Halioglobus japonicus: one gene and its partner. The protein of the gene in region 1 binds, or shares a complex with, the protein of each later gene. Links are inferred from orthologs where the notes say so. Each region holds a gene or a part of one and is shown on either strand. Other genes may lie near its edges.

Evidence for each region.
Region 2: the proteins of dnaB (region 1) and dnaG are in contact, whole or in part, in a crystal structure (PDB 2R6A), measured with the Geobacillus stearothermophilus proteins. The link is inferred for Halioglobus japonicus from one-to-one orthologs. Residues at the interface, in WP_033016901.1 of Geobacillus stearothermophilus: Ser13, Glu15, Ala16, Gln18, Glu91, Leu92, Asp94, Ala95, Val96, Pro97, Thr98, Ala99, Ala100, Asn101, Tyr104, Tyr105, Ile108; in WP_049624496.1 of Geobacillus stearothermophilus: Lys456, Leu457, Leu458, Pro459, Ala460, Asn463, Ala464, Leu467, Leu535, Leu536, Ile537, Ala538, Gln544, Glu545, Asp548, Tyr549, His552.

Annotation. Positions count from the first base shown.
Region 1 is NZ_CP019450.1:28,506-33,263, forward strand. The notes cover bases 1,945-4,758. They hold dnaB (replicative DNA helicase), read right to left. Parts: upstream 4,153-4,758; coding sequence 2,737-4,152; downstream 1,945-2,736. Other genes in these bases: BST95_RS00145 (replication protein P), read left to right, coding at 1,945-2,110; BST95_RS00150 (GIY-YIG nuclease family protein), read left to right, coding at 2,251-2,544; BST95_RS00160 (NAD-dependent epimerase/dehydratase family protein), read left to right, coding at 4,300-4,758. Also shown: DNA repair protein RadA, read right to left, coding at 1-325; BST95_RS00140 (DnaT-like ssDNA-binding domain-containing protein), read left to right, coding at 388-1,527; more of BST95_RS00145, read left to right, coding at 1,559-1,944. UniProt on the Escherichia coli protein: The main replicative DNA helicase, it participates in initiation and elongation during chromosome replication. Travels ahead of the DNA replisome, separating dsDNA into templates for DNA synthesis.
Region 2 is NZ_CP019450.1:264,465-268,308, reverse strand. What follows is about bases 1-2,872. They hold dnaG (DNA primase), read right to left. Parts: upstream 2,482-2,872; coding sequence 520-2,481; downstream 1-519. Other genes in these bases: BST95_RS01295 (GatB/YqeY domain-containing protein), read right to left, coding at 2,544-2,872; rpoD (RNA polymerase sigma factor RpoD), read right to left, coding at 1-242. Also shown: more of BST95_RS01295, read right to left, coding at 2,873-2,999; rpsU (30S ribosomal protein S21), read right to left, coding at 3,022-3,237. UniProt on the Escherichia coli protein: RNA polymerase that catalyzes the synthesis of short RNA molecules used as primers for DNA polymerase during DNA replication.

The DNA.
Region 1 (4,758 bases):
CTGCGCCAGGGTGGCCGCCCACCAGCACCGCCGAACCCGGCACCAGGCCACCGCCCAGCACCCGGTCGAACTCCTCTGCACCGGAGGTGAAGCGCGGCAAATCGTCGAGATCCACATCCTTGAGCAACTTTGCGCTGGCCAGGGCACCGGCAAAGCCGGCGCGATTGGCCGTGACACCGGCGCCGGCGCGGCCAGAGCCCTTGGCGGGGCCCAGCTTGATCTCGGTAATGGTGTTCCACTCGCCGCAGTCGGAGCACTGGCCCTGCCATTTGGCATAGTCAGAGCCGCATTCGTTGCACACGAACGCTGTTTTTTGTTTGGCCATTGGTGCCTCAGGTTCAGGTTCTGCGGTATCCTATCAGACAGCTCACGAAAACTGATAAAACGATGTCCGAATCTTCCCTAGTTCCCGAACGCCAGCTGGTCTTCTCGCCCGGCCTGGCGGCGACTATCGGGCTGGAAGAGGCCATTCTGCTGCAACACCTGCAGCAGCTGTTCGAGCATCGCGATGCCCAGCTGCGCGATAACTTTGCCTGGCTGAACATTTCCCGCGATTACCTGCTGCATTCCCTGCCCTTCTGGAATGCCGTGGATTTGCACCGTATCAGCCGCTCGCTGGTCGACAAGGGTGTCATCCTGGTCGAATCGCCACCGCTGCACAGCGCCAATCACCTGCTGTTTGCACTTAATGAACCCGCACAGCGAGCGCCCGCACCAACGCCGGCGATGGCAGACGAGCCTGCCCCCACCCGACGCAGCGCTGGCCTGCTGCCCGTGCACTGGTCACCCAGCGAAGACCTGCTGCAAATGCTCGCCCTCAATCACAATATTCCGCGCCAGTTTGCCCTGGATCAACTGGAAGATTTCATCTTTTACTGGCGTGAACGCGGCGAGACCAGCCACGCCTGGGAAAACAAGTTCCGCCAGCACGTGCTAGGCAACTGGCGTCACCAGCAACAGACCACCCGCTCAAACGCCTCCGATTTCGACGTAAAGGCACCGCAACGCCTCGGTCGCGAGTGGCGCCCCAGCGAAGATGCCCTGGAGATCATGGCCCGTTCCGGCATTGATCGTGACTTTATCGATCAGGCGGTGCCCGAGTTTATTCTCTACTGGCGTGAGCGCGGAGCCGCTCCCAAGGAACTCAACTCCAAATTCATCCAGCACATTCGCATTCAATGGGCACGCTACAGCTCGGGCCTGGAGCACTCCACCGAGCCCAAGCGTATCGTTAATCACTGGCAGCCCAGTGAAGACGTGTTCGATATCCTGCGCATGTCGCATATCGATCTGGATTTTGCCAAGTCACTGCTGCCGGAATTCATTGTGTACTGGAAGGACACCAACCAGGCTCACACTTCCTGGAACAGCAAATTTCTGCAGCACGTAAAACACCACTGGGCCAAGCGCCACCAATTACAGCAATCGGATCAAAGCCATGGCGGACAGCAGGGAACTCATCCAACAGGTCGCACAAGAGATCGAAGCCTCGAAGACGACCTCAACGACACCAGCTGGGCAAGCTGAACCCCGGCAGCGCACGCCGGATGACACCCATGTGGAGGCCATTAACCAGGTCTTTGCCCTGTTTCGGCTGAACTATCACAACCAGTACTTCGCGGCCTATTCCGAAGCCAGCCAGCTCAATCAGGTAAAGCGCCTGTGGCTGGAATCCCTCGCTGATTTCCCGGTAGAGCAAATTCTCAAGGGCGCCAAGCACGCCATTGAAAACAGTGAATACCTGCCCACCCTGAACCGCATGATCGAATGCTGCCAGGCGGGCCTGGTGGAGCTCGGCCTGCCCGCCCCTCACGATGCCTACGTGGAAGCTTGTCAGGCACCCTCGCCCAAATCGGCTCAGGCCTGGAGCCACCCGGCGGTGTACCTTGCCGGGCGCGACAGCGAATGGTTTTTCCTGGCCAACAACGAAGAGCGCCTGACCTGGCCGGTATTTCGTAGCCACTACCAGCGCTATTGCGCTGCCGTGCTACGCGGCGAAAGCCTGACTATTCCAGCACCCGAAGCCCTGGAGAAACACGCCCCCGAGCCACTCAGTAACGACGAACAGCTCGCCGCCCTTAAAGAACTGCGAGAAAGCAGCGGGCTCTAACCCCGCTGCCGTCATTCCCGCGAAGGCGGGGATCCACAAAACCGGCAACAAAACCCACTTTCATCCTTTTCGCCCCTGCGCCACCGGGCAAGTGCTTTGGTGGTTATGCTTGGCCAGAACCTAGCCACGGAGGGCATGGAATGGCCAAGCAACCCGCTGTATACATACTCGCGAATCGCCGCAATGGCACACTCTACATCGGAGTCACGTCCGATTTAATCAAAAGAATTTGGCATCACAGGAACGTCATCGCCGAAGGATTCACCAAAAAATACACAGTACATCGACTGGTCTACTTCGAGTTTCTTTCGAGCATGGAGGAAGCGATAGCTAGGGAGAAGCGATTGAAGAAATGGCATCGGCGCTGGAAGCTGCGAATTATCGAGGAAAAGAACCCCGATTGGATGGATCTATGGCATCAGGTCATCCAGTGAGAGATAGTTTTCGTCCCACTGGATTCCCGCCTGCGCGGGAATGACGGTGAGGGGCGCTTTGGGCAAGTCGGTGGAGTGACGGCGAAGGGGGTACCGGGCAATTCGGAGGGATGACGGTGAAGGGCGCAGTGGGCAACTCGGAAGAATGACGGGAGATGGCGCCGCGGGGAAACGAGGGGAGCGCAGTACGCGTTAGTAGTCGTCGCCCCCGCCATAACCCATGGCGAGATTTTCGAAGCGAGTGAACTCGCCAATAAAGGCCAGGCGGCAGGTACCGATGGGGCCGTTACGCTGCTTGCCGATAATGATTTCGGCCACACCCTTGTCGGGGGAATCCTCGTTGTACACCTCGTCCCGGTAGATGAACATGATGACGTCGGCATCCTGCTCGATGGCTCCGGATTCACGCAGGTCGGAGTTTACCGGGCGCTTGTTGGGCCGCTGCTCCAGCGAGCGGTTGAGCTGCGACAGCGCCACCATGGGCACCTCGAACTCCTTGGCAATGGCCTTGAGGCTTCGGGAGATTTCGGAGATCTCCGCCGTCCGCCCCTCGGAGGAACCCGCCACCTGCATCAGCTGCAGGTAGTCGATCATGATCATGCCAATTTCGCCGTTGTTCTCGCGCACGACCTTGCGCACCCGCGAACGCACCTCAGTAGGGGTCAACGCCGGCGTGTCGTCGATAAACAGCGGCATGTCCTTCAGCTTATTAACCGCCGTGGTGAGCTTGGGCCAGTCCTCCTGCTCGAGCTTGCCGTTACGAATACGGGTCTGGTTGATCTTGCCGATCGACGACAGCATACGAATCACCAGCTGGTCTGCGGGCATCTCCATGGAGAACACCAGCACCGGCTTCTTGGTGGCGAGCAGGGCGTTCTCCACCAGGTTCATGGCGAAGGTGGTTTTACCCATCGAAGGTCGACCGGCCACAATGACCAGGTCGGAGGGCTGCAGGCCGGAGGTCATGCCGTCGAGGTCGGTAAAGCCCGAGGTCAGGCCGGTGATATCACCGCCGGAATTAAACAGCTCCTCGATCCTGCCGAGCGCTTTCTGCAGCAGTGGATTGACGTCCTGGGGGCCGCCGGTCTTGGGCCCCTGCTCACCAATCTGCATGATCAGGCGCTCAGCCTCGTCCAACAGTTCCAATGAGCTGCGGCCTTCCGGGTTGAACCCTGATTCGGCGATGTCCTGGGCCGCCTCAATCAACTTGCGCAGGCTGGCGCGTTCACGCACAACCTGGGCATAGGCGCGAATATTGGAGGCACTGGGCGTGTTCTGAGCGAGCTCGGCCAGATACGGCAGACCACCGGCGCCTTCCAGCTGCCCCTTGGCCTCGAGCTTATCCGCCACGGTGATCACGTCGATCGGTTCGGCCGCATCGGCCAGCACCGCAATTTCACGGAAAATATCCCGGTGCGCCGGCTTGTAGAAATCGCTGGCGGCCACTTCTTCAGCCACGGAATCCCAGCCTTCGGCCGCCAATAGCAGACCACCGATCACCGACTGCTCTGCCTCCAGCGAGTGGGGCTGCATCTTGATCCGGGCAATATCGCTGTCCTGGTTGTAGGGCAGCTCAGCAACGTTGTCTGGGAAGTCCGGCTCGGACATCGCGAAATTCTACCTGTGCACAGTTTTTTGAGCGGATTGCACAGAATAAAGGAAGTCGGCACGAGGGCAAAGCAAAACACGGCGATACTTGCGAGGGCCCGCCGGCCCAGCCATGGTGACTAGCGCATTCTCAGGATGGATAACGCTATGGCAAAAGTGGTGATTTTTGGTGGTGCGGGACGGGTGGGGCAACAACTGGCCGCTGAGCTCACCCGCTGCGGGCTGGATGTCGCACTGGCAGATCTCATCCCGGAGAAGCGACTCGGCCAGATTGCCGCGCGCATTCTCACCGACACCCGCCTGGCCGACCCGGGTTGCCGGGCCCGCCTCAGCCACCATGGCGATATCGATGTACTGGACCAGCGCCAGGTAGAGGCTGTTCTGGCCCGTGAGCGGCCGGCACTGGTGATCAACTACGCCATTCCCATCACCTGGGACGCCACCAAACAACTGCCCAACTACACCCGCCTCTCCGCCGCGGGCCTGGGTGCATTCACGCCGATTCAGGTGACTGCCCCGCTGGCCGTCGCCAGAGCCATGGCCAACAACTGCCCGAATGCCAGGCTGATGGTGGGCAACCTGCCCGACATCACTATTCCGATTATC
Region 2 (3,844 bases), 230 kb from region 1 along the record:
GCGGCGATGTCGTCGGCGGAGGAATCGCCTTCGGTCATCAGCAGCTCATCGGCATCGGGGGCGGTCTCGAATACCTGGATGCCCATGTCGTTGATCATCTGGATGATGTCTTCGACCTGATCCGGATCGGAAATATCCTCCGGCAGGTGGTCGTTAACCTCGGCGTAGGTCAGGTATCCCTGTTCCTTGCCTTTGGCGATTAGCGACTTGAGTCGGGACTGTTGTTGGACGACATCGTTCATGTAACTGAACCTTTGAAATTCGCGGAAAAAAATCAGCCGGCAATTATATCCGGAAACTACACGCTTAACTACAGCTAAGTAGGGCGAATTAGCCGTTTATTTGGCGCAAATACCCTCACAATCGCCCCAGAATCAGCTTTGCTTATGTATGGGCGACCAGCTCGATTACAAGGGGGTCACGCTCTTCGGGTGCGGAGGTCCATCGGGGCGGGTTTTCCGCCTCCCCAGCGTCGGCAACTTATGCCTTTGGCACGCCTATGTTTGGCGATGTTGGCACTTACTTGCGCTGCGCATCCCGCTGCTGCTTCTCTTGCAGTAGCTCCCTCAGGCGCTGCTTTTCCAGCTCGCTGAGATCAGCGTAGTTGGTGCTTCTGAGTTTGTCGACCTGAGCGGTCAGTTTTGAATGATGCGGGAGCTGGTGGGCCAGCTTGTCGATCGTGTCGAGGAATTGCTGCTCAATGCCCTCGGTGGGGATCAGGCGCTCCAGCCCCGCCAGGCGATTCAGCAGTTCGCCTTCGGTAGTGCCATACCAGTGGCCGAGCAACATGCCGGTATTGGATTCCGGGCGCCGGTGTACCAGCTCCAATAGTTGGCGTAACAGCGCGCCGTCACTGTCGCCGAGCTCAGCCAGGCTGCCGGGGTCAACGCCGCGTGCAATCTCGGGCTTGTGGAGTACCAGGGCAATGGCGCCCTGGGCGAGGTTGGAGTAGCCCGCGGGCAGTTGCATGGCCGGCCGTTGGCGGGGTTGGTGCTCGTCACCGGCCTCCGGGTCGTAGTCGGGGTAATCGGCCAGTTCGGGCGGTGGCGCATCGTCATCCGGTCCGGGGCCCGCCTCATTTGCAGGCCACCCCTGTGCCTGATTAGCATGTCTCGTTGCCTGCCCATCGGTGCCCTGGCTGGGCCCCTGGCTTGCCAATGGCGGAGGCTCCGGTGCGCTCACCTCAAGTTTCATGAGGCTTTCAAGTTCCAGCCCGGTGCGCTCGGCGAGGGCCTGGAACATGAGCTGGCGATACACCCCTTCCGGGAGCTGGCGCAAGTAGGGCAGGGCCAGCTTGCTCATGCGCGCCCGTCCATCGAGTGTGCTGGTATCCAGCCCCTCGGCAACCGCTTCGAACAGGAAGGTTTCCAGGGGCATGGCCTGGCTCAGCAGTGTTTCAAACTGTTCCTTGCCGTTGGCGCGTACCATGGTGTCCGGGTCTTCGCCTTCGGGCAGGAACAGGAATCGGGCCTGGCGCCCGTCTTCCATGCACGGCAGGGCGGCCTCTAAAGCGCGAAAGGCTGCCTTGCGGCCGGCCTCGTCGCCATCGAAGCAGAAGATGACTTCAGGGCAGCGGCGATAAACTCGCTCCAGGTGGGCTTTGCTGGTGGCGGTGCCGAGGGTGGCGGTGGCGTAGTTAATGCCGTACTGAGCCAGCGCTATCACATCCATATAGCCTTCGACGACCAATAGGCGGTCGAGCTTGCGATTGGCCTGCAGTGCCTCGTAAAAGCCGTAGAGTTCGCGGCCCTTGTGGAAAATCTCGGTTTCCGGGGAGTTGAGGTACTTGGGTTTATCGTCGCCCAGTACTCGCCCGCCAAAGGCGATTACCCGGCCGCGCTGGTCGCGGATCGGGAACATGATGCGATTGCGGAACCGGTCGTAGACGTTGCCCTTGTCGTTTTCCACCAGCATGCCGGTCTGCATGAGTTGCTGGTTGTGAGCCTGGCTGTCGCCCAGGGTCTCGCGCAGGTTCTGCCAGCCGGGGGGCGCAAAACCGATGCCGAAATCCCGGGCAATCACGCCGGTGAGGCCGCGATCCTTAAGGTAATTGACGGCCTGGGCGGCCTGGGGGTGGCTGCGCAACTGCTGCTTGTAGAAATCCGCTACCTGCTCCATGAGTTTGTAGAGCGATTTTTTGCCGTCTTCCTTTTCGGCGCGCGCCCGGGCTGCAGGCCCCTCTTCCCGAGGTACTTCCAGGCCGACGCTGGTCGCGAGGGTTTCCACGGCCTGCGGGAACTCTACGTTCTCGTAGTCCATGACGAAGCCGAGGGCATTGCCACCGGCGCCGCAGCCAAAGCAGTAGTAGAACTGCTTGTCAGGGTTCACGGTGAAGGAGGGTGTTTTCTCCTCATGGAAAGGGCAGCAGGCGGAGTAGTTTTTGCCGGTTTTTCTTAGCTTGACGCGCCGGTCAACCACGTCGACGATGTCGACACGGTCCAGCAGGTCATCGAGAAAAGCTTGTGGAATTCGTCCGGCCATAGGGAGAGTAGTCTAGCCTTGCCGGTGCCGTTGGCGCCACCGATGTTGCGCCGGGAATGTATTCAGGCGGTGAGGCGCTGCTTCACCAGGCCGCTGACGGCGCCCATATCGGCGCGGCCGGCCAGTTTTGGCTTGAGCTGGCCCATGACCGGGCCCATGGCCGCCATGCCCTCGGCGCCGGAGGCGGCGATGGCCTCGTCAATCAGGGCAAAAATTTCGTCTTCGGAAAGTTGCTGGGGCAGGAAAACCTGCAACACCTCGATCTCGGCGTTTTCTTTTTCCGCCAGTTCGGTGCGGCCCGCATCAATGTACTGCTGGGCAGAATCGCGGCGTTGCTTGACCATTTTGTCCAGCACAGCGAGCGCCCGAGCGTCGTCTACTTCGACGCGCTCGTCCACTTCGATTCGCTTGAACTCGGCCTGAATCAGCCGGATGGTGCCCAGTCGCTCTTTGTCCTTGGCCTTCATGGCCGCTTTCATGGCGGCCCTGATGGTGTCCGTGAGGGACTGATCACTCATAGGAGGGAAGCTCTAGCGTCTGTTAGTACAGACGAACGCGCTTGCGGTTCTCGCGAGAAACCTTCTTCAGGTGACGCTTAACAGCAGCAGCGCCAGCGCGCTTGCGTACAGTAGTGGGCTTCTCGTAGTGCTCGCGCTTACGAACTTCAGCCAGAACGCCAGCTTTTTCACAGGAACGCTTGAAGCGACGCAGTGCTACGTCGAAAGGCTCGTTTTCCTTGACCTTGATGTGGGGCATTAACTCTATACCTATTTCTGTGTTGGGTGCATTTCCCGGGCTTTCGGTCCGAGATTGCCTAAAAGGGCGCGCATTCTATACTCACAGGCCCCCGTAATCAAGTATGATGCGCGTCGTGAAACAGAGTGAATTTTCCCTATGCTAATCCTCGGATTGGAGACGTCCTGCGACGAGACAGGCGTGGCCCTATACCACACAGAACGGGGGCTGCTGGCGCATGCCCTGTTCAGCCAGATAGACATCCATGTGGAGTATGGCGGCGTGGTGCCGGAGCTGGCCTCGCGCGACCATGTACGCAAGACCTTGCCCCTGCTTGAGCAGGTGATGGCCGAGGCCGGTGTGACCGCGGCAGATATCGATGGTGTGGCCTACACGGCGGGCCCCGGGCTGGTGGGCGCCCTGATGGTAGGTGCCACCCTGGCGCGAGCGCTGGCCTGGGGTTGGGGGTGCCTGCCCTGGGTGTACATCATATGGAGGGCCATTTGCTGGCGCCCATGCTGGAAGAGGAACACCCCGAATTCCCGTTTGTGGCCCTGCTGGTGTCCGGTGGCCATACCCAGTTGGTGCGTGTCGATGGTATTGGCAAGTACAAGCTGCTCGGCGAGTC